4 regions of the Pseudomonas sp. LjRoot71 genome follow, and region 4 is predicted to be linked to each of the others. Evidence: predicted binding sites of a transcription regulator. Region 4 holds the regulator's gene; each other region holds the start of a gene.
The links. The regulator FliA, encoded in region 4, starts transcription of late flagellar genes. The targets are predictions, from matches to a motif close to CTAAAGTTTNNNNNNNNNNNGCCGNTAA.

Region 1 (5,718 bases), 3.0 Mb from region 4:
GTCCGCTGCGCGAGCACACCGAGATTCTCGAGATGTGCCTGGATGACGCGCCGACCCGTGTGCGCATGCGGGACGCCGCGCAACCTATCTGGCAACTCTATCGTCAGCGTATCGAGGCCTACTCGGCGGAGGTCAGGGCGCCGCTGCAAGTGCGCATTGATGCCATACGCCGCGCGCTACTGGAGCAGAGTGCCGATGATTCGGTCGCACAGTGTTTGTTTTCCATAATTCTCACCACCTACAACCGTCCCGATCTGCTAAAGGATGCTCTGGCAAGCGTTGGCACCCAGACGTTGCGCGATTTTGAAGTCATCCTGATCAACGATAATGGGGAGCCGGTTGAGCACCTGCTGGTGGACTACGACTTTCCGATTACTTACCTCTATCAGGGACGTAATCAGGGGTTGTCGGTTGCGCGCAATGCCGGGTTAAAGCTCGCGCGCGGACGCTACGTCTGTTACCTGGATGACGATGACCTCTACCTGCCAGATCACCTCGCCAGCCTGGCCGAGGTGTTTGAGCGTCAGCCGCAGTGTGTGGTTTACAGTGGGGTTGAGTACATCAACGAGCGGCTTCAGGACGATGCACGCATTGAGCTTAGTCGGCAGGCGCCGTTCACTCACGAGGCCTTTGATAAGGAACGCCTGTTCGTACAGAATTACATTCCTGTAAATACTTGGGCACATCCGCACAGCATGTTGGCAGAAGTCGGTGATTTTGATACCGGCCTGACAGCATTCGAAGACTGGGACATGCTCTTGCGTCTTGCGGCCCGCTACCCTTTTGTACACCAGGCGCGCATAACTGCTGAAGTGCATCTGCGGGATGCACCCAATACAGGCTCGGACCACATGCTTGGCCGCGAGCAGAAAAACTTCGGTGGCCTCTATCAGGAGATGTACCGCCGCCACTCTGACTTGGGCAGCGAGCGAGTGCGTGCCGGGCGACAGGAAATGCTTGAGCGTTTAGGTTTAGGCCATGGCGCTCAACAGCCACGCAAGGCAGGCCTACGGGGTTGGTTGCAAGCACGAGAGCTAAACCCGACTCAGCGGCGGCTGCTGGATGAGCGCCTGCAGGTGCATGCGGGTGGCCCAAGTATTGGGGTGGTGGTGCTTGACCTTAAAGATGATGAAGAGGGGAGAGCGCAAACCCTGGAGTCCCTGCATGCATCGCACAATGGCTACAGCAATATACAGCCGCTGCTCTTGTCCGCCAGTGGTTCAACGGTGGTTGATGGAGTTCTGCAGGTTGCTGTTACCTGCGATACCTGGGTGGCTGTTCTTAACCAGGTGCTGCAGGATGCCGAGTTTGAGTGGTTGATATTGGCCCAGGCAGGTGAAGTTTTTACGGCCAATGGCTTGCTGCTAGCCAGTTTGGAGTTGCTTGTTGCTCCTGATTGCCGTGCCGTGTATTGCGACCAGATTTATCGCCAGGTCGATGGGGGATTAGGTGTCGGTTTCCGTCCGGCATTTAATCTGGATTATCTGTTGAGCTTTCCTGTCGGCATGGCCCACCATTGGCTGTTCCGCCGTGATCTCTTGCTGCAGATTGGCGGGTTCGATGCTGCGCTGCCTTGTGCGGTCGAATTGGATGTGATCCTTCGGTTAATAATTGACGGCGGTCTTGCTGGGCTGGGGCATGTCAGTGAGCCCCTGCTGACTACTGAGACACCAGTGCTTTTAGATGTCGAGGATGAGCGTCGGGCGATCCTGCGCCATCTTCAGGCGCGGGGCTATGAACAGTCGTATATCGAGTCAAGTCAACCGGGGCAATACCGCATTCGTTATGGGCACCCCCAACAGCCTCAGGTGTCGATTTTGATGTTGGCGGGTAGCCAGCTTGCGCAACTCCAGCGCTGTGTTGAAAGCTTGCTGGAAAGCACCCGCTACCCCAACTACGAACTCCTGCTAATCGAGACTGACCCAGCCGCGAGAGAGGTGCATGACTGGCTGGTAGCTATGGCCGGGTTGGATGAGCTGCGATTGAAAGCTGTTTGGCCGCAAGAGGAGCAGATGCTTGTAGGCAGCACCATAAATGGTGCTGCAGCTCAAGCCAAAGGTGATTTCTTGCTGATGCTCTCCGCGGAAACTGCGGTGATTGATGAGCCCTGGTTGGACGAGATGCTTAATCATGCTCTTCGTCCAGAAGTCGGGGTGGTGGGTGCCAAGCTAATTGCAGCTGATGGCTCGATTCGTCACGCCGGCCAAATCCTGGGGCTTGAAGGGCCGGTGGGATTCCCCTTTGTAGGTGAGAGACTTGATTCGCCTGGTTACATGCAACGTTTGCGTGTGGATCAAAACTACAGTGCCGTCAGTCGCGAATGCCTGATGATCCGGCGTGAACTTTATGCCGAGCTGGGTGGCTGTGCGCTCGACCTGCCTGAGTGCTACCTGGATGTAGATCTTTGCTTGCGCGCACAGCGGGCGGGTTACCTGACGGTCTGGGCGGCCAATGCGACGCTGATGCTGGATGCCAGTACGACGGTACCTGCCAGTGCAGAGGAGCAGAATGTCCTGTATAGCCGTTGGTTGCCCGTGCTGGCTAGGGACCCTGCTTATAACGCTAATTTCTCCCTCATGCAGCCTGGCGGCTTCAAGCTGGCCGACGCTGGTTTGGCCTGGCGCCCGTTAGAGTCTTGGCGCCCGTTACCACGGATTCTTGCGCATCCGGCCGATCTCTTCGGCTGTGGACATTACCGAATTGTCCAGCCTTTCAAGGCGCTGGAAGATGCGGGTTTAATTGAGGGTGCGATGTCCACAAGCTTGCTGCCGCTAACCGAGCTTGAGCGCTATCAGCCCGATGTGATTCTGTTGCAGCGACAGGTTGGTGATGAGCGCTTGGCTGCGATGCGGCGCATGAAGGCGTTTTCGTCAGCATTCAAAGTCTACGAGTTGGATGATTACTTGCCCAACTTGCCAATGAAAAATGCCCATCGCCAACATATGCCCAAGGATATCTTGCGATCATTGAGGCAAGGCTTTGCCTGTGTTGACCGCTTCGTGGTCTCCACCGATGCGCTTGCCGAAGCATTCGTGGGCATGCATGAGCAGGTTAGGGTTGTGCGCAATTATCTACCGACTCATTGGTGGGGCGATTTGCAAAACCTGCGCCGGATATCGACCCGGCCACGAGTCGGTTGGGCAGGCGGAGCCGGTCACAGCGGCGACCTTGAAATGATCGCCGACGTTGTCAAGGAGTTGGCCAGCGAGGTTGACTGGGTGTTCTTTGGCATGTGCCCAGAAGCACTTCGCTCCCACGTAAAAGAGTTTCACCCAGGCGTTGAGATCAATCGCTATCCCAAGGCCTTGGCGGCTTTGGGTTTGGACCTTGCCCTAGCGCCGGTCGAGCAAAATTTATTCAATGAATGTAAGAGCAACCTACGCTTACTTGAGTATGGCGCCTGTGGGATCCCGGTCATCTGCAGTGACGTGCGTTGTTATCAGGATGGGTTGCCCGTGACGCGGGTCAAGAACCGTTTCCGCGATTGGGTTGACGCCATTCGTATGCACCTCGCTGACCTCGACGCCTGCGCCAAGGCGGGAGATGAATTGCGTAGGGTGGTGCAGCGCGACTGGATGCTCGAAGGCCAGAACCTGCACGCATGGCGAACGGCCTGGCTTCCCGACTGACATGGTCATCTATCAGGCCGCTTTCGAGCGGCCTGACTCGTTTTCAGGAGTGGCTAAAGCTGGGGCTGATCGTGCCGATAGAACTGACGTGGATTAGGGTGTGGTGCTGCTGTCAAGGCAGAAAGAAATTTTTTCCACTTAGCCCTAAAGCTTCAGCCGCACAAGCCGATAAGTAATACGAATGCGAACTCAATGGCTGCCTGAGAACTGCAGGACCGGGTTTCGCAGCCTCAGGTAACTAAGCTAGGTCCGATGGAGGACATACATCATGGCTCTTACAGTCAACACGAACATTGCGTCCCTCAACACTCAGCGCAATCTGAACAGCTCTTCCAAGGCCCTGGACACTTCCCTGCAGCGCCTGTCTACCGGTTCGCGTATCAATAGCGCCAAAGATGATGCTGCCGGTCTGCAGATTTCAAACCGCCTGAGCAGCCAGATCAACGGCCTCAACGTAGCGGTGAAGAACTCCAATGACGGCATTTCCATGGCGCAGACCGCTGAAGGTGCACTTCAGCAGTCCACCAGCATTCTGCAGCGTATGCGTGACCTGGCACTGCAATCGGCCAACGGCTCGAACAGTGACGAGGAGCGCACGGCTCTGAACTCGGAAGTGACCGAGTTGAAGAAAGAGCTGAACCGTATCTCCAATACCACCACTTTCGGTGGCAAGAAGTTGCTCGACGGCTCTTTTGAGACCACTACCTTCCAGGTAGGTAGTGCCGCGAACGAAACAATCAGTGTCAAGATTGACGAAATGAGCACCACATCGTTGACCGGTAAGTACTACGAAGGCGCTGTCGCGGCGACCAGTGGTACTGCTAGTGCTTCTGGCGAGGCGACTGTCTCGATGACCGTGGATGGTAAGAGCGTCACCGTTACAACCAATATCGCTAGCGGTGCTACTGCTGTTGAGGCTTCCCGCCAGTTGGGCGCAGCAATCAACGACGCCAACCTTGGGGTGGGAGCCTTTGTTGCAGATGATGGCTCCATGAGCATCATCTCCCAACAAACCGATGGTGCTAACGAGCTGACTGCACTGACCTTCTCCGGCGTTCCTGCTGGTCTTACTGCCGGTGGTTATACCGCTGCTACTGCTGTAACTACTGATGAGATTTCTGATATTGATGTCAGTAGTGTGCAGAACTCTCAGGAAGCAGTACTGGTGATCGACCAGGCGATTCAGAAAATAGACTCCCAGCGAGCAGACCTCGGTGCTGTGCAGAACCGCTTCGAGAACACTATCGGTAACCTGCAGAATATCTCGGAAAACGTGTCGGCAGCTCGTGGTCGAATTCAGGACACTGACTTCGCAGCGGAAACGGCTAACCTGACCAAGAACCAGATCCTGCAACAGGCAGGTACTGCGATCCTGGCCCAGGCCAACCAGTTGCCGCAGGCTGTGCTCAGCTTGCTGGGCTAAGCTCCGGGGTAGCGTTGATGGGGAGCCAGGGGAACCTGCCTCCCCATTCCCTCTTTTTGAGGAAAAGACTATGGACATTGGTTCGATACGTGATTCGATGAAGCAAGGCGGTTTGATGGCAGAGCCCGTCAAGCCCCGTGCAACTGACGTTGCTGATAAAGGTGGTGCACTATCGGCGATTGCCGATACGGCGCAGGCCAAGGTGGCCGCCGATAAGCAGCAGGCTGAAAAGCCGGCGACCCGGGCTGAGCTGGAAACGGCCATGAACAACATCCAGGAATTTGTGCAGTCCGTGCGGCGCGATATCAATTTTTCCCTCGACGATGGCAATGGACGGGTCGTGGTGAAAGTGACCGACGCCACTTCAGGGAATGTGATTCGTCAGATCCCCTCGGAAGAAGCGCTGAAGCTGGCCGAAAACCTCACGGAGGTTCGCAGCTTGCTGTTCAAGGCTGAGGCATGAGCGCAATGGCATGAAACTTGTTTACCGCTTAGGTAACAGGAATAGGGTGTCAACCCTTTGGCGAGGTAGCTAACATGGCTGGTATCACGGGTATAGGATCGGGGATCGACATCGATGCGATCGTCAAGGCATCAGTGGCTGCAGAACGTGCGCCTAAAGACGCACAGCTGGCGCGGTTGACAACCAAGACAACAACGCAGATT
Region 2 (5,718 bases), 1.2 Mb from region 4:
GACGCCGACGCTGATGATGTCACCGTCAAAGTTGCGGGCTGGGCTGCCGAGGGCACCGTTGGAGCTGTCAGACAGGGCGTTGTCGAAGGCTTCCTGGGCGCTACGGATGAATACGCCGTCATAGCCGCCGGAGGTGTCGACGCGCTTGTATTCGCTTTTCAGCACCACGTTGGGCAGCAGGTTGTAGTTCAGCCCCAGGGTCCAGGAGTTCTGCCGGCCGTCATCGTCATCCAGTTGCGCGTAGGTGACATGGGCGAGGAATTCGCCGAAGCGCCGCCCGCCCATCAGGTAGAAGGCATCGATGGTGCCGCTGTTGTCCGCTTCGATGCTGCGCGAGGTCCACTCGTTGCTGGTGAGCCAGGTGCCGTTGTCGTACTGGTAGCCGATGGAGATGAACTTGCCCTTCTGCCTGTCGTACGCCCGGAAGCTCTGATTTATAAGTGTGCCGCCCAGAGCCGCTGGAAGGCGAACAACATCTTCGATCTTGGCGCTGATATCGGCTTCGACGTAGCCCACGCGCAGGGTGCCGAAGTCGTTGCTGGCCAGGCTGACGTTGGCCCCGAAGATTTTCCTGTAGTCGATGTCGTGCATGTCATCGAAGGCGAAGATGTCGCGATTCTTGGCCTGGCCACCGGCCACCTGGAAGGTCACCGAGCCATAGGACAGCGGTACGGTATACACCGCATCCACGCCTTCGTAGTTGGACAGCTGAACCTGGCTGTAGACCTCGTCAGGCAGGCGCAGCCACGGGTAGCTGAAGCCTACGTCGATGCTTTCCGAATACATGTACACCGGGGTGCGCAGACGGCCGACGCGCAGCATCAGGTTGTCGGTGGTCTGCCAGGACAGGTACAGCCACTCGATATTGGCCTGCCAGTCATCCTGCGCCGGCTTGGCAGTGACTTGTGCGGTGATACCCAGGGTGTCGGTCAGGCCGTACTGGATCTGTGCGCCAAACTTGGACAGTTGATCGCCGCGCCAGGAGTCGGTGGTTTGACCGGTAATGCCGTAGCTGCGGCCATCGTCTTCACCCCCAAGGTGGGTGATGCCGACCGTGCCGAACGTGTTGAAGCGGTGTTCGCCTTGCTCCAGCGCGAAGGCTGGGGCAGTGGCCAGGCAGATGGCCAAGGGAAGCAGACGGACTTTAAACATGCAGTGATGCTCCTGTGTTCAGGTTAAACGCGGAATTGGGCGGTCGCCGCGCGCAGATGATCCCCTGTGCTGACCAACTGTTCGCCGAGACGAGCGGTGGCTTCTGCACCTTGAGCGGTTGCTTGTGCGTCCTGCTGCAACACTTGTGTGTCTTGCTGGATGGAACTGGAGAGGCCGATTTGCTCCTGGGTGAACTGGGCGATGCCGGCATTCAACTGGTTGATATGGCCGACAGCCCCGGCAATGGCTTCGAGAATCTGCGTGGCTTGCACCGAGCGCTCAATGCTCGCCTGGGCTTTCTCGCCGTTGGCAGTCATGACGCTGAGCACGCCGTTGGCGCTGTTTTGCAGGCGCAGGATGATGTTCTGGATTTCTGCGGTGGAGGCTGCGGTTTTCGAAGCCAGGTTGCGCACCTCATCGGCCACCACTGCAAAGCCACGGCCCTGCTCGCCGGCTCGGGCCGCTTCAATGGCGGCGTTGAGTGCCAGCAGGTTGGTCTGCTCGGCGATGCTGCGGATCACCGTGAGCACCGAGCCGACCTGTTGGGTTTCCTCTTCCAACTGCTCCATGGCACTGACGGCGCCCATTACGCTGCTGCCCAGGTCGCTGATGCTGGCTGACAAGCTGCCAATGTTCTTGCGTGCCTGATCGGCCTGCTGCGAAGCCGCGCCGGCTTCTTCGGAAGCTTGTTGCGAGCGGTGTGCGACCTCCTGAATGCTGTTGGTCATGGTCAGGATGTCACGGCTGATCGAATCGGTATGGCCTTGCTGGGAGCGGGCGTTTTCTTCGGCACCCTGGGTCAGTCGGTAGAGTTCCTGCGACATGCCGGCCAGCGGGCTGGCTGCATCGATGATCTGCCTGATGGTGCCCTGCAACTTGTCGATAAAGCTGTTGAACAGCTGAATCATTTCGCCGATTTCATCATTCGAGTCGACATTTACCCGGCGGGTCAGGTCGCCATCTCCGCGCGCGATGGCTTGTAATGAGGTGATCACTCCGCGCACGTTGGCCATGGTGCCGCGGATTACCAGCACCGAGGCAATGCTGATCAGCAGTACCAGAATGGCCGACAGAGCAAAGCCGACGCGGGTGGTGGTGGCATTGTCCGTGCGGGTTTGCGCTAGAGTTTCCTGGAAGTCCTGATAGGCATGGGTGCGGAACGCATCACCGAGTTTCTGCGCTTCACCCAGGTCGCTGGCCATACGCCCCAGATTGGGTGCCAGGTCTTCAAAGCTGGCGCTGCCTTTGATCAGCTGTTCCGAGGCGGGCAGGGCATTGTCGGCATAGCGCTGGATTGCGTTGCGCCAGGCATCCAGTTCCTGGCGGCGGCTGGTCTGGGTCACCAGGTTCTGCAGGTTCTGCTGCATGCTGGCAATGTCGGCCAGCACCTTGCGTGCTTCGTCGAGGGTTTCCAGCTCACCAGCGGCCACGGCGCTATTGAGCAGGCCGGGCAGGCGCGAGTACTGGAAGATCACCGCATCGGCTTTTTCCAGGGTCGGGAAGCTGTTGGTTTCCAGCGTGACCAGGCGCACATCGTTGTTCGCCAGTTGCAGCGAGGTGTAGCCCACATACAGCAGCAGACCCAGCAGCGCGATGGCAGGCAACAGCAAGAATTTCAGCGTCAGCGAGAGATTTTTCAACATGGCAGAGGTACCCAAAGAGGGGCGCGGAGTATACCGAGTTCACATAGTGGCGTAATGCCGCTATTCGGTCATTTTTCGGTCATATTTAGTGTTATGGCCTGTTATGTTTTCGGCGGACCTGCCTATTCCTATAGCCAATAAAGCGGGCTTGCGCTTTAAATTGTTGGACAAACTGTAAGGCGCTTGCCTGATGCAGGTCATGATCTCTGCGCGTTGCTAGCGCGGGCCAATAAAAAACCGCCCCGAGGGGCGGTTTTTCAACACGGCAACTGCTGCGGGTTACAGGCCGTTGGCGGCTTTGAACTCGCGGCGGCGGCGGTGCAGGACTGGCTCGGTGTAGCCGTTCGGCTGCTTGGCACCTTCGACCACCAGTTCCAGGGCAGCCTGGAAGGCGATGTTGCTGTCGAAGTTCGGTGCCAGCGGACGGTACAGTGGGTCAGCGGCGTTCTGACGGTCAACTACCGGCGCCATGCGCTTGAGGCTGGCAACGATCTGCTCCTCAGTGGCGATGCCATGACGCAGCCAGTTAGCCAGCAGCTGGCTGGAGATGCGCAGGGTGGCGCGGTCTTCCATCAGGCCGACGTCGTTGATGTCCGGCACCTTGGAGCAGCCGACGCCCTGGTCGATCCAGCGCACCACGTAACCGAGGATGCCCTGGGCGTTGTTGTCCAGTTCGTTCTGGATCTCCTCGGCCGACCAGTTGGTGTCCTTGGCCAGCGGGATGCTCAGGATGTCGTCCAGCGAGGCGCGCTCGCGCTTGGCCAGTTCGGCCTGACGGGCGAACACGTCGACCTTGTGGTAGTGCAGCGCGTGCAGGGTGGCGGCGGTCGGCGACGGTACCCAGGCGGTGTTGGCACCGGCCAGCGGGTGCATGACTTTCTGCTCGACCATCGCAGCCATCAGGTCGGGCATGGCCCACATGCCTTTGCCGATCTGCGCACGACCTTGCAGGCCAGTGTTCAGGCCGATATCGACGTTCCAGTTTTCGTAGGCGCTGATCCACTTCTCGGCTTTCATGGCAGCCTTACGCACGACGGCGCCGGCTTCCATGGAGGTGTGGATTTCGTCACCGGTACGGTCGAGGAAGCCGGTGTTGATAAACACCACGCGCTCGCTGGCGGCCTTGATGCAGGCTTTCAGGTTGACGGTGGTGCGGCGCTCTTCGTCCATGATGCCGACTTTCAGGGTGTTGCGCGCCAGACCGAGGACGTCTTCAACGCGGCCGAAGATTTCGGTGGTGAAGGCGACTTCTTCCGGGCCGTGCATTTTCGGTTTAACGATATAGACCGAACCGGTGCGGGTGTTCTTGCGGCTGGTGTTGCCATTCAGGTTGTGCACCGCGATCAGGCTGGTGAACAGGGCGTCCTGAATGCCTTCCGGAATCTCGTTGCCAGCGGCGTCGAGGATAGCCGGGTTGGTCATCAGGTGACCGACGTTACGCACGAACAGCAGGCTGCGGCCGTGCAGGGTCAGCTCGGAGCCGTCAGCCTTGGTGTAGACGCGATCCGGGTTCATGGTGCGGGTGAAGGTCTGGCCGCCTTTGGCGACTTCTTCCGCCAGGTCGCCCTTCATCAGGCCGAGCCAGTTCTTGTAGATCACCACTTTATCGTCGGCATCGACGGCGGCAACCGAGTCTTCGCAGTCCATGATGGTGGTCAGGGCCGCTTCCATCAGCACGTCTTTGACGCCTGCGGCGTCGGTGCTGCCGATCGGGCTGGAGGCGTCGATCTGGATTTCGAAGTGCAGGCCGTTGTGCTTGAGCAGTACGGCGTGCGGCGCGCTGGCGTCACCTTGGAAGGCGATGAACTGAGCGGCGTTTTTCAGGCCGGTGCTGCTGCCGTTCTGCAGGGCTACAACCAGTTGGCCAGCGACGACTGTATAACCAGTGGAGTCAACGTGGGAGGCACCTTCCAGCGGGGCGGCTTCATCGAGGAAGGCGCGGGCGAAGGCGATCACCTTGTCACCACGGACCTTGTTGTAGCCACGGCCTTTCTCGGCGCCGTCTGCTTCGCTGATCACGTCAGTGCCGTATAGCGCGTCGTACAGCGAACCCCAGCGAGCGTTGGAGGCGTTCAGGGCGAAACGCGCGTTCATCACCGGTACTACCAGCTGCGGGCCGGCCAGGCGGGCGATTTCTTCGTCGACGTTCTGCGTGGTGGCCTGGAAATCTGCCGGCTCCGGCAGCAGGTAACCGATTTCTTCGAGGAAGGCTTTGTAGGCTGCCGCGTCATGGGCCTGGCCTGCACGGGCCTGGTGCCAGCCGTCGATCTGCGCCTGAATCGCATCGCGTTTGGCGAGCAGCGCACGGTTTTTCGGGGCCAGGTCATTGATGACCGCTTCGGCACCTGCCCAGAACTTGTCGGCAGCAATGCCGGTACCGGGGATGGCTTCGTTATTCACGAAGTCGAACAGCACTTTGGCAACCTGCAGGCTGCCTACTTGAACGCGTTCAGTCATCACTTGCCTCACTCTGCTCAGCTCTACTCAATAGCCGCGTCGTACATGGAAAATCAGTCATGTAGTCCGAGGCGCGGCATACTACATCAAGATCCCGGGAAAATCAGTGGGTGCGCGTCGCTCTGCGACCAAGAAGTGCTTTGCAGTCACTATATGCGGCTTTTTGTCGCGATATTTTTTGAATATTGTTTCATATAAACAGAAAAACAGTACACAGTTTATTGCCCCGATTTCCCGTTAGCTGAGCCACCGAGCGCCTGCCTATACTGCTGCGACGTCGTTATGGAGCGTGAGACCCATGCATATACAGACAGCTACGGCTGCCGACCTGCCGCCGCTGAGCGAGTTGTTTGGCGCTTACCTGGCGTTTTATGAAGTGGCCAAACCGCAGGCGCAGGTAGAAGCGTTTCTCGCTGCACGCCTGCAACAGGGTGACTCGGTCATTCTGCTGGCTCGTGATGCCCAG
Region 3 (5,718 bases), 3.8 Mb from region 4:
TGCGGCACTGGCGATCTGCAGGTTCATGTCGGTAATCACGCTGACGGCCTGGCTGATGCGTTGCAAGGCGGCAACGGCTTGTTCCACCTGCTCGACACTGCCCTGGGCCTGGCGATGGCTACTGTGCATGGTGCTGACCACTTCCTTGGTACCGTTTTGCAGGCCTTCGATTACCTGGCGGATTTCCTCCACCGAGTCCTGGGTGCGTTTGGCCAGGTTGCGCACTTCATCGGCTACCACGGCAAAGCCGCGGCCGGCGTCGCCTGCGCGCGCCGCTTCAATGGCGGCGTTGAGCGCCAGCAGGTTGGTCTGTTCGGCAATCGAGCGGATCACTTCAAGCACTGAGCCGATCTTCTCGCTGCTATTGGCCAGGCCTTCGACTTCCTGCATGGCCACATTCATTTCGTTGGCCAACAACTCGATAGTCGAGGTAGTCCGGCCAATCACGCTCATGCCTTCACGGCTGGCCTGGTCGGCTGTGCGTGCAGCTTCGGCGGCCTGCGCGGCGTTGTGCGCAACATCTTGCGCCGTGGCGCTCATTTCCTGGAAGGCGGTGGCTACCTGATCGACTTCGCGGTACTGCTGCTGCATGCCATCGCTGGTCTGGCTGGCAATCAGTGCCGATTGATCGGCGGTGCTACGGGCATCCTGCACGCTGCGTTTCACATCGGCGATGATCGGTTGCAGCTTATCGAGAAAGCGATTGAACCAACTGGCCAGTTCGCCCAGTTCATCCTGCTTGGCGTACTCCAGGCGGCGGGTCAGGTCACCTTCACCGCTGGCGATGTTCTTCAGCATGGCGGCTACGCCGAGAATCGGCCGGGTTACACCCAGAGCGGTCAGCCAGATCAACAGGATGCCCACAACGCCGGCGGCCAGGCCCAGGCCGAGGGAGATCGCGGTGTTGCGCGTGCCCACTTCATCCATCTGTGCTTCCAGGCGGGTGGCCGGCTCAAGCAGTACCTTCTCCGGGACTTCCAGCAAAACGCCCCAAGGCTTGGCATCCGGGATCGGCAGCAGCGGTTGCAGCACTTGCAATGCGCCGTCGTGGTGCATGACTTCGGGGCGGTTACCGGCCAGCAGGCGGATCATTTCGCTGTGCTGGTCACTGAAGGCGGCGTCCAGTTTGCCGCCCAGCAGGCTGCTGTCACGGCTGTGTCCGGCGAGCAGACCGGCAGGGCTGATGATGCTGATATGCCCGGCACCGTCAAACAGGCTCTTGTGTGCGCTGGTGCTGAGTTCTTGCAAGCTGGCCAGGCTGATGTCCACACCCAGCACGCCGATCACCTTGTCGTTCTGAATCAGCGGGAAGGCAATGCTGGTCATGAGGATTTTTACGCCAGCGGTATCGTCGATATAGGGGTCGAGCAGGCACGCCCGTTTGCTTTCACGTGGGCAGGTGTACCAGGCGTTGTAAGGGGTTCCGCTGATGCCAGGGGTTGAGTCATTGAGGCTTTCTTCCTTCATGGCCTCTGCGCTTAACTCACCTTTGTCATCCTGGGACCAGTAGATCGAGAAGCGCCCCGTGTCATTGCTGCCGAGGCTTTCCTGATCAATAAAAAGTTCATCCTTGCCGTCCAGCGCGTTGGGTTCGAACACCGCGTAAACACCCAGCAGGCTGCGGTTGGCTTCCAGTGAGCTGCGGATTTGGCGGCTGAGGTCTTCGCGTAGGTCGAAGGCGTCAAGAAAACGCTTTTCCGCCTGTTCGCGGATAAACAGCACCTGGCTGGCGGCGCCACGTCCGTACTGATAAGCGTCCATAAAGTAGCGCTGCATCTGCAGGGCCTGAGCTTCGCCGCGCGCCTCCATGCGCAGCTGTGCCGATTCCTCCAGCATTTTTGAACTGGCCTGCTTGACCAGGCTGGCACTGCGCGACGCCTGGATCATCGAGGCCGATACCAGCACTGCGACAATGGCCAGCAGGCACAAACCTGCCAACAGGGTGATTTTCAGTTGGATGGAGAGTCGGCTGAACAGCATTTTCAGGACCTTCTTTATTGCAGAGGCTTAGAGCGCCTATCGGCGGTTATGTGCATTTCTTGAAGCATTAGGTGCAGTGATAACCAGCAAATTACAGGCCATTACGGGCCAATATTTCGCAGCCTATACGAAATTATTAACGCTTTGTAGAAAATAATTTACGGCTTTTTGACAGGTCAGTCAGCATTGTGCAGAGTACGCGCCCTTCGCCGAACCGGCGCAGCATCCAGAGAAGGTCGAAACCTTCGCGGACCTCTTTATTAGCGGGAGTAAATCGATGAACGCAGTCGTTGCGGCAGTGGGGATCATGTTGATCCTCAGCTTGTGCCGTGTACATGTGGTGGTGGCCTTGATTGTCGGCGCGCTGGCCGGCGGCCTGCTCGGCGGCCTGGGTATTGAAGGTTCGCTGGCGGCCTTCAATAAAGGCCTGGGCGGTGGTGCTACTGTGGCGCTGTCCTACGCCTTGCTGGGCGCCTTTGCCGTGGCGATTGCCAAGTCCGGGCTGGCCCACGCGCTGGCGGACAAGGCCCTGGCCATGGTGGGTAAACAGGACGCCAAAGGTGCTGGCCTGCTCAAGTGGCTGCTGATTGGTCTGTTGCTGGTTGTGGCGATTTCTTCGCAGAACATCCTGCCGATCCACATTGCCTTTATTCCGCTGCTGGTGCCGCCGCTGCTGTATGTGCTGAGCAAGCTGCAACTGGACCGTCGCCTGATAGCCTGTGTGCTGACCTTCGGCCTGATTACCCCGTATATGTTCCTGCCGGTGGGTTTTGGCGGGATATTTCTGAATGACATTCTGTTGGCCAACGTCGCCAGTGCCGGTGTGGATACCGCAGGCCTGGATGTGACCAAGGCCATGACCATTCCTGCACTGGGCATGCTGTTCGGTTTAGTGGTGGCGCTGTTCAGCTACCGCAAAAAGCGTACATATGACCTGAGCAAGATCGAGCAGGTGGAGCGCGTCGACGTTGCCTACAACCCGTTGAGCCTGTTGGTGGCCGGTGTGGCGATTGTCGCGGCGTTTGTCGTGCAGCTGTGGCTGGACTCGATGATTATCGGTGCCCTGGTTGGCTTCATCATCTTCTCGGTGTCCGGTGTGGTGCGCTGGAAAGAGGCTGACGGCCTGTTCACCGAAGGCATGAAGATGATGGCCATGATCGGCTTTATCATGCTGGCCGCCGCCGGTTTTGCCGAAGTGATGAAGGCCACCGGTGAGGTTAAAAGCCTGGTCGACAGCTCTGCGGCCCTGATCGGCAATAACAAGGCGCTTGGCGCACTGCTGATGCTGCTGGTTGGTCTGCTGGTGACCATGGGCATTGGCTCGTCGTTCTCGACCGTACCGATCATCGCTGCGATCTTCGTACCGCTGGGCATGCAACTGGGTTTCAGCCCGTTGGCCATTCTGTCGATCGTCGGCACTGCCGGTGCCCTCGGCGATGCGGGCTCACCTGCCTCCGATTCGACTCTGGGGCCTACTGCTGGCCTCAACGTCGATGGTCAGCACAACCATATCTGGGACAGCGTGGTGCCGACCTTCCTGCACTACAACCTGCCACTGCTGGTATTCGGTTGGGCAGCAGCTATGGTGATCTGACCGCCGCAGTGGGTGCCTGACGACAGATTCGTACAGGTGCTCAACCTTTTAGCGGGGCTGCCGATCAACGGTTAGCCCCGTTTTTATTCCGCACTATCGCTGAGCAAGGATTGGCATGATGCGTCTTACATTAAAAGCAAAAGTCGTGTTGTTGGCACTGATTCCCGTGGTGTTGTTTGCGGTGGTCCTCAGTGGCGCCGCCGCCAGGGTGCTGCAGAACCTGGCAGCCCAGGAAGTCGAGGAAACCCGCGAGCGGCTGCTGCAGGAAAGCCGTAACGAGCTGCAGCATTACGTGCAGATCGCCCTAGGTTCGGTGCAGTCCTTGTATGACGCTGCCGGGCAAGGCGATATGGCCAGCCGTGAGCAGGCCATCGCCATTCTGTCGAAAATCAAATTCGGCAAGGACGGTTACTTCTTTGGCCACGATTCAAATGTGGTGCGGCTGTTCCGCGGCGACAGCCCGGTGGATGTGGGCAAGAGCCTGGCCGATCGTCGTGACCCGAACGGTGTGTACATCAACCGTGAACTGGTGAATGTCGCCAAGAACAACAGCTACTACCTGAACTACAGCTCGCCATTGCCCACGGATGATTCGGTGTTGGTGCCGAAAATGGCTTACAGCTATTACCTGCCGAAATGGGACATGGCGCTGGGCACGGCCATCAATCTGGATGGCATCGAAGCGCAGATCGTCCAGGTACAGAGTGAGATCGACAAACGCATCAGCACCATCATCACCAGCATCATGGTGGTGGCAGTCGTACTGCTGGTAATTTTCGGCGTCGCTGGGGTTGTGCTGAGCAACACCTTCCTGCGCCCGTTGCAGCAGATCAAGGACAACCTGGACGATATTGCTGCGGGTGAAGGCGACCTGACCCGCCGTCTGCCGATCAATGGCGATGACGAACTGGGCCAGTTGGCCGGCTCGTTCAACCGCTTTGTCGAGAAGATTCACGGCCTGGTGCGGCAGATCGTTGATATGACCGGCCAACTGACCGAACTGGTCAATCAGGTGTCCGCCCAGGCGCAGCGCTCGGAGCAGGCCATGGAGCGTCAGCGCCACGAGACGGATCAGGTCGCAACCGCTATCAACGAGATGTCGGCTGCCGCCCATGAAGTGGCGCAAAGCGCCCAGGGCGCAGCAGAGGCCGCGCAGAAGACCGACACCGAAGGGCAGGCGGCGAAGCAGGTGGTCGATGGCAGCATTGCGCGCATTCACACCCTGGTGCAGGACATTCGCGACAGCGGTCTGTCCCTCGATACCCTGCAAAAGGACGTGTCGTCGATTGTCAGTGTGCTGGATGTAATCCGCTCAATTGCCGAGCAGACCAACCTGCTGGCCCTCAACGCGGCTATCGAAGCGGCGCGTGCCGGTGAGGCCGGACGCGGTTTTGCCGTGGTCGCTGATGAGGTTCGTGCCCTGGCCAGCCGCACGCAACAAAGTACCCAGGAAATTCAGGGGATGATCGACCGTCTGCAAAAAGGCACTCAGGATGCGGTGACCTCGATGCGCCGTTCCAGTGATGCCGGTGATGTCACCAGTGAACAGGCCAACCGTGCTGGTACGTCGTTGGATGCGATTGCCCAGCTGATCGGCACCATCAACGCGATGAACGCGCAGATCGCCAGCGCGGCCGAAGAGCAGACCGCAGTAGCCGAAGAGATCAACCGCAGCGTGCACAAGATTGCCGTAGTGGTGGACAGCGTGGCGGATGAAACCCAGCAAGGGGCTCAGACCGCGCGCAACCTGGCTGGGCTGGGGGAACGTCTGGGGGCTCTGGTGCGTCAGTTCCGCATCTAGCACTTGCCGCTGCAACATCGAAAGGGAAGCCTGGCTTCCCTTTTTTATTGCCCAAACATCGCTCGTGCGGCGCATGACAAGCGTTGTGCAGGTATGCCCGCAGCTGTGCGTTGACGCTGTGCTGCAGATAACGGCAACAACTTAAAACCTACTGCGCTATATCCAATAAGTATTTAGTGCTGTGGTTGCTGGGAGTTTCTTGTACTAGCGTGCATGAATCGCCAGGCCAGCCTGTTGCTGCTGCCAGGGCGACAGCTTTGGGTACGCGCAGTTACTGCTGCTACGGCGGTGTGTATGAGCAGTCTCCAGTGGGTGGTGGAAGGTTTCTGGGTACAACTGGAGG
Region 4 (5,718 bases):
CGAGGTGGAAGATCTCGTTGACGTTGACCAACGGGAAGGCAAACGCCTGATTGGCCAGCATCACCATCAGCGTCGGCATGATGGCCAGGGTCAACGGCACTTTGATGACGATTTTCGAGCCTTGGCCCTTGGTCGAAAACACATTGACCGTACCATTGAGCTGGGAAATCTTGGTTTTCACCACGTCCATACCTACACCACGGCCGGACACGTCGGAAATCTCGGTCTTGGTCGAGAAACCTGGGGCAAAAATCAGGTTGTAGCATTCGAATTCGTTGAGGCGATCTGCCGCGTCCTTGTCCAGCAGGCCTTTCTCCACAGCCTTGGCACGCAGCACATCGGCATCCATTCCTTTGCCGTCATCGGAAATCGACAGCAGGATATGGTCACCCTCCTGCTCGGCAGACAGCACCACCTTACCGCCACGGGCTTTACCGGCAGCCTCACGCTCTTCTGGGGTTTCAATGCCGTGGTCGACGGCGTTGCGCACCAAGTGCACCAACGGATCGGCCAGTGCTTCAACCAGGTTTTTGTCGAGATCGGTTTCTTCACCGACCAGTTCCAGGTTGATTTCTTTCTTCAGGTTGCGCGCGAGGTCACGCACCAGGCGTGGGAAGCGGCCGAATACCTTTTTGATCGGCTGCATACGGGTTTTCATCACGGCGGTCTGCAGATCCGCCGTGACCACGTCCAGGTTGGATACCGCTTTGGACATGGCCTCATCGGCACTGCTGGCACCCAGGCGTACCAGGCGGTTACGCACCAGCACCAGCTCACCCACCATGTTCATGATTTCATCCAGCCGCGCGGTATCGACCCGCACAGTGGTTTCCGCCTCACTGGGCGGTGCAGCTTTGTCCGCTACCGGAGCCGCAGCAGCGGCAGGTACCTTGGCCGGTTCGACCTTGGCAGCGGGCTTGGGCGCAGGTTTGGCAACCGCCTTAGCCGGCTCTGCCGGTTTAGCCGCAGGCGTTGGCGCGGCCGGCTTGATGGCCTCGGGCTCAACAAACTTGCCTTTGCCATGCAACTGATCCAGCAGAGCCTCGAACTCATCATCGGTGATGTCATCACCCGCCGCCTCGGCAACAGGCTCAACCTTGGCGGCAGGAGCGGCTGCAACCGGAGGCGGCACGAACTGCCCTTTGCCGTGCAACTGATCCAGCAAGGACTCGAATTCATCATCAGTAATTTCGTCGCTGCTGCTGGCCGCCGCCGGGGCTGCCGGTGCAGCTGACACAACCGGTGCAGCGCTCACATCGGCTACAAACTGGCCTTTACCGTGCAACTGATCCAGCAACGACTCGAACTCGTCGTCGGTAATCTCGTCACTGCTGGCCGCAACAGCCACCGGGGCTGGCGTTTCATCCAGAGCGCCGAGCAGTTGTTCAAATTCGCTGTCGGTAATATCCCCTGCTGGGGCTTGGGCAACTGCCGGTTCGGGTTCCGGCTCCGGTTCGGGTTCAGGTTCGGCTGCCGGCGCTTCAGCCTGCATCAACTCATCAGCACTGGCTGGCTCAGCCAGACGAGCCAATGCTGCCAGCAATTCAGGCGTCGCTGGGGTCAGGTCAGTTCGCTCGCGGACTTCACTGAACATACTGTTGACGGCATCCAGTGCTTCTAGCACCACATCCATCAATGCGGAGTCGACGCGCCGCTCACCCTTGCGCAGGATGTCGAAGACGTTTTCTGCGATATGGCAGCATTCCACCAGCTCATTGAGCTGGAGAAAACCGGCACCACCTTTAACGGTATGGAAACCGCGAAAAATAGCGTTGAGCAGATTCATGTCGTCCGGGCGGCTTTCAAGCTCCACCAACTGCTCGGACAGTAATTCAAGAATCTCGCCGGCCTCTACCAGGAAGTCCTGGAGGATTTCTTCATCGGCGCCGAAGCTCATATAGACGTGCTCCTAAAATCCCAGGCTGGAAAGCAGGTCGTCGACATCATCCTGATTCGATGCGACGTCTTCACGCTTATCGGCATGAATCTGCGGACCTTCACCACGGGAAGGCTCTTTTTGTTTTTCTTGTTCGGCACGGAGCAACTCATGGTTGTGTTCAATGCCGGCAAACTGGTCCACCTGGCTGGCCATCAGCACCAGTTTCAGCAGGTTGCTCTCAACTTCGGTGACCAACTGCGTGACACGCTTGATCACCTGCCCGGTCAGATCCTGGAAGTCCTGAGCCAGCAGAATGTCGTTGAGGTGAGCAGATAACTTGGCCCCATCGCGCTCGCTACGAGCAAGGAACAGTTCGACGCGCTTGGCCAGTTCACGAAAGCCGTCAGCGCTCATTTCGCGGCGCATGAAACGGCCCCAATCAGCACTCAGGCTCTGAGCCTCGTCGCTGAGATCATTGACCAGCGGCGCACTCTGCTCGACCAGATCCATGGTGCGATTGGCCGCTTTCTCGGTCATGGTCACAACATAGTTGAGCCGCTCGGTGGCATCGGTGATTTGCGACACTTCGGTAGCGTGTGGCACACGCGGGTCAAGCTGAAAATTGACGATAGCGTTATGCAACTCACGGGTCAGCTTGCCAACCTCGTGATAGAGGCCGCGATCACGCGCCTTGTTGAGTTCATGAATCAGCTGTACCGCTTCACCAAAATTGCCCTGTTCCAGGCTGTCGACCAATTGGCGAGCGTTGTGTTTCAGGGTCGACTCAAGGTCGCCTTGAACGGAATCTTTATGCTCCATAGCACCCTCATGGCAGACATCAGCCGTTGACCCGCTCGAAGATCTTCTCAATCTTCTCTTTCAGCACCTGGGCAGTGAACGGCTTGACCACATAGCCGTTAACCCCAGCCTGAGCTGCTTCGATGATCTGATCGCGCTTGGCCTCGGCCGTTACCATCAGCACCGGCAGGGTTTTCAGACGATCATCCGCGCGTACGGCGCGCAGCAGGTCAATCCCGGTCATGCCGGGCATGTTCCAGTCCGTTACCAGAAAATCGAAACTGCCGCTTTGCAGCATCGGCAAGGCCGTGGTGCCGTCATCGGCCTCGGCGGTGTTGGTGAACCCCAAGTCACGCAGGAGGTTCTTGATGATCCGTCGCATCGTTGAAAAGTCATCAACGATGAGGATTTTCATGTTCTTGTCCAAGTCGACCTCCGTACAGTCCCAAACGCACCCAGCAACCTGTGTACGCCTTTAATCGTGAAACCGGCCCAGATATCAGCGAGTGCCGCAACCGCCACTCAGTGTGCGCGCCACTCGCCCAAACGGGCGCGTAAACGGGCGGCACACTGACTGTGTAGTTGGCTTACGCGTGATTCGCTAACCCCCAGTACTTCGCCGATCTCCTTAAGATTTAATTCTTCATCGTAATATAGCGCTAACACCAGGCGCTCGCGCTCCGGCAGGTTGGCGATGGCATCGGCCAAGGCTGCCTGAAAGCGTTCATCTTCCAGATCACGAGAAGGTTCGAGGTGGTTGCTGCCAGCGTCTTCACCCAGCCCACCATGCTCGCCGTCCTGCAACAGGTCGTCGAAGCTGAACAGGCGGCTGCCTAAAGTGTCGCCAAGAATGCCGTAGTAATCCTCGAGACTCAATTGGAGTTCGGCCGCAACCTCTTGATCTTTAGCATCTCGGCCCGTTCTGGCCTCAATTACTCGAATGGCATCACTGACCATGCGGCTGTTGCGGTGCACGGAACGGGGGGCCCAGTCGCCTTTACGTACCTCGTCGAGCATGGAGCCACGAATGCGAATGCCAGCGAACGTCTCGAAACTGGCACCTTTGCTGGAATCGTATTTTTTTGACGCTTCGAGCAGGCCGATCATCCCGGCCTGGATCAGGTCGTCGACCTGCACATTGGCAGGCAGACGCGCCAACAGGTGATAGGCAATGCGTTTGACCAGAGGCGCATAGCGCTCGATCAACTGGTGCTGGGAGTCCTGCGCCTGTGCCTTGCTATACATACGAAGTCCAGAGGCTGCTGTCATATGGCCGTGTCCGCGATCGGTTGGTGCACCAGACGCTCAACGAAAAATTCCAGGTGACCGCGCGGATTGGCCGGTAACGGCCAGGCGTCGACTTTCTGGGCTATCGCCTTGAACGCCAACGCGCACTTCGAACGCGGGAAGGCTTCGTAAACCGCGCGCTGCTTTTGCACGGCCTTGCGCACTGACTCGTCATACGGCACCGCACCTACGTATTGCAGGGCAACGTCAAGAAAACGATCAGTCACTTTAGTCAGCTTAGCAAAGAGGTTGCGGCCTTCCTGCGGGCTGTGGGCCATATTGGCCAGGACGCGAAAACGGTTCATGCCGTGGTCACGGTTGAGCAGTTTGATTAGCGCATAAGCGTCAGTGATTGAGGTCGGCTCGTCGCAGACCACCACCAGCACTTCCTGGGCCGCGCGTACAAAGCTGACCACGCCATCACCAATACCTGCTGCCGTGTCGATGATCAACACGTCGAGGTTATCACTAATATCGCTGAACGCCTGGATCAACCCGGCATGCTGCATCGGTGACAGCTGCACCATGCTCTGAATGCCCGAAGCCGCCGGCACGATGCGGATGCCGCCCGGCCCCTGCAGCAGCACATCGCGCAGCTCACATTCGCCACTGATAACGTCTTCCAGGGTGCGTTTGGCACTCAAACCAAGCAGCACATCGACGTTGGCCAAGCCCAGGTCGGCGTCCATCAGCATCACCCGGCGGCCGAGATCAGCCAGGGCCAATGCCAGGTTCACCGAGACGTTGGTCTTACCGACGCCACCTTTGCCGCCGGTCACCGCAATCACCTGTACGGGATGCATACCCATATTTTCTACACACCTTGTCTAACTTCGACTGGAGCCACTCGGCCGGCTACGCGCGGTTCAATTGCAACAGCCTGGCGCTTAACTGACACGCCGTGCGGGCTGCTGATAAAGGCCGGCAAACATCTCCGCCATCGTATCCTCGCTTGGATCTTGGGTCGCCTGCAGCCCCACGGCCCGGCTGACCAACTGATGACTGCGCGGTACCTGCAGATCATCGGGAATTCGTGGCCCATCGGCGAGATAGGCTACCGGTAGACGCTGGCTAATAGCCAGCCCTAAAACCTCACCCAGGCTGGTGGCTTCATCCGCCTTGGTGACAATACAACCTGCCAGACCACAGCGCTTATAACTATGGTAGGCGGCTTTCAGCACTTGGCCCTGACTGGTAGCGGCCATTACCAGATAATTTTTTGCATTGACGCCACGGCTGGCCAGCGTTTCCAGCTGCATACGCAGCGCTGGATCGTTAGCGGGCAGGCCGGCGGTGTCAATCAGCACCACACGCTTGCGCGCCAGCGGGGCCAGGGCTTGGGTCAGGGACTGGCCAGGATCGACCAGGGTTACCGGGACATTGAGAATACGCCCGAGGGTCTTGAGTTGCTCTTGAGCGCCAATGCGATAGCTGTCCAGGCTGACCAAGGCGATGTGCTGTGCGCCGTATTTGAGGACATAACGCGCAGCCAGCTTGGCCAGGGTGGTGGTCTTGCCCATACCGGCCGGACCAACCAGGGCGATCACCCCGCCTTCGTCCATCGGCTCCTGCTTCGGCGTTTTGATCGCATGCGCCAGGTGCGCTAGCAGCATGCGCCAGGCCTGACGCGGCTCGGCCACGTTGGCCACGCGCTCCAGCAAGGCTTTCGACAGTTCAGCCGACAACCCCATGCGCTGCAGACGACGCCACAGGTTGGCCTGCTGCGGACGGCGGTTCTGTAGCTGCCCCCAGGC

Region 1: the regulator FliA is predicted to act here: its motif matches at 3,774-3,801, upstream of ACSQ17_RS16995 (flagellin).
Region 2: the regulator FliA is predicted to act here: its motif matches at 2,902-2,929, upstream of ACSQ17_RS08630 (methyl-accepting chemotaxis protein).
Region 3: the regulator FliA is predicted to act here: its motif matches at 3,614-3,641, upstream of ACSQ17_RS20635 (methyl-accepting chemotaxis protein).

The regions. Positions count from the first base shown of each region.
Region 1 covers NZ_CAXURA020000001.1:3,620,056-3,625,773, forward strand. The annotation lists gene ACSQ17_RS16990 (glycosyltransferase) at 1-3,629, shown strand, start outside; gene ACSQ17_RS16995 (flagellin) at 3,898-5,052, shown strand; gene ACSQ17_RS17000 (flagellar protein FlaG) at 5,123-5,515, shown strand; gene fliD (flagellar filament capping protein FliD) at 5,590-5,718, shown strand, end outside.
Region 2 covers NZ_CAXURA020000001.1:1,817,178-1,822,895, reverse strand. The annotation lists gene ACSQ17_RS08635 (porin) at 1-1,152, opposite strand, end outside; gene ACSQ17_RS08630 (methyl-accepting chemotaxis protein) at 1,176-2,795, opposite strand; gene ACSQ17_RS08625 (malate synthase G) at 3,075-5,252, opposite strand; gene ACSQ17_RS08620 (N-acetyltransferase family protein) at 5,551-5,718, shown strand, end outside.
Region 3 covers NZ_CAXURA020000001.1:4,376,227-4,381,944, forward strand. The annotation lists gene ACSQ17_RS20620 (methyl-accepting chemotaxis protein) at 1-591, opposite strand, end outside; partial or broken gene ACSQ17_RS20625 (PDC sensor domain-containing protein) at 694-1,980, opposite strand; gene ACSQ17_RS20630 (Na+/H+ antiporter family protein) at 2,258-3,574, shown strand; gene ACSQ17_RS20635 (methyl-accepting chemotaxis protein) at 3,693-5,375, shown strand.
Region 4 covers NZ_CAXURA020000001.1:597,455-603,172, forward strand. The annotation lists gene ACSQ17_RS02900 (chemotaxis protein CheA) at 1-1,897, opposite strand, end outside; gene ACSQ17_RS02905 (protein phosphatase CheZ) at 1,910-2,698, opposite strand; gene ACSQ17_RS02910 (chemotaxis response regulator CheY) at 2,718-3,092, opposite strand; gene fliA (RNA polymerase sigma factor FliA) at 3,200-3,946, opposite strand; gene fleN (flagellar synthesis regulator FleN) at 3,943-4,773, opposite strand; gene flhF (flagellar biosynthesis protein FlhF) at 4,852-5,718, opposite strand, start outside.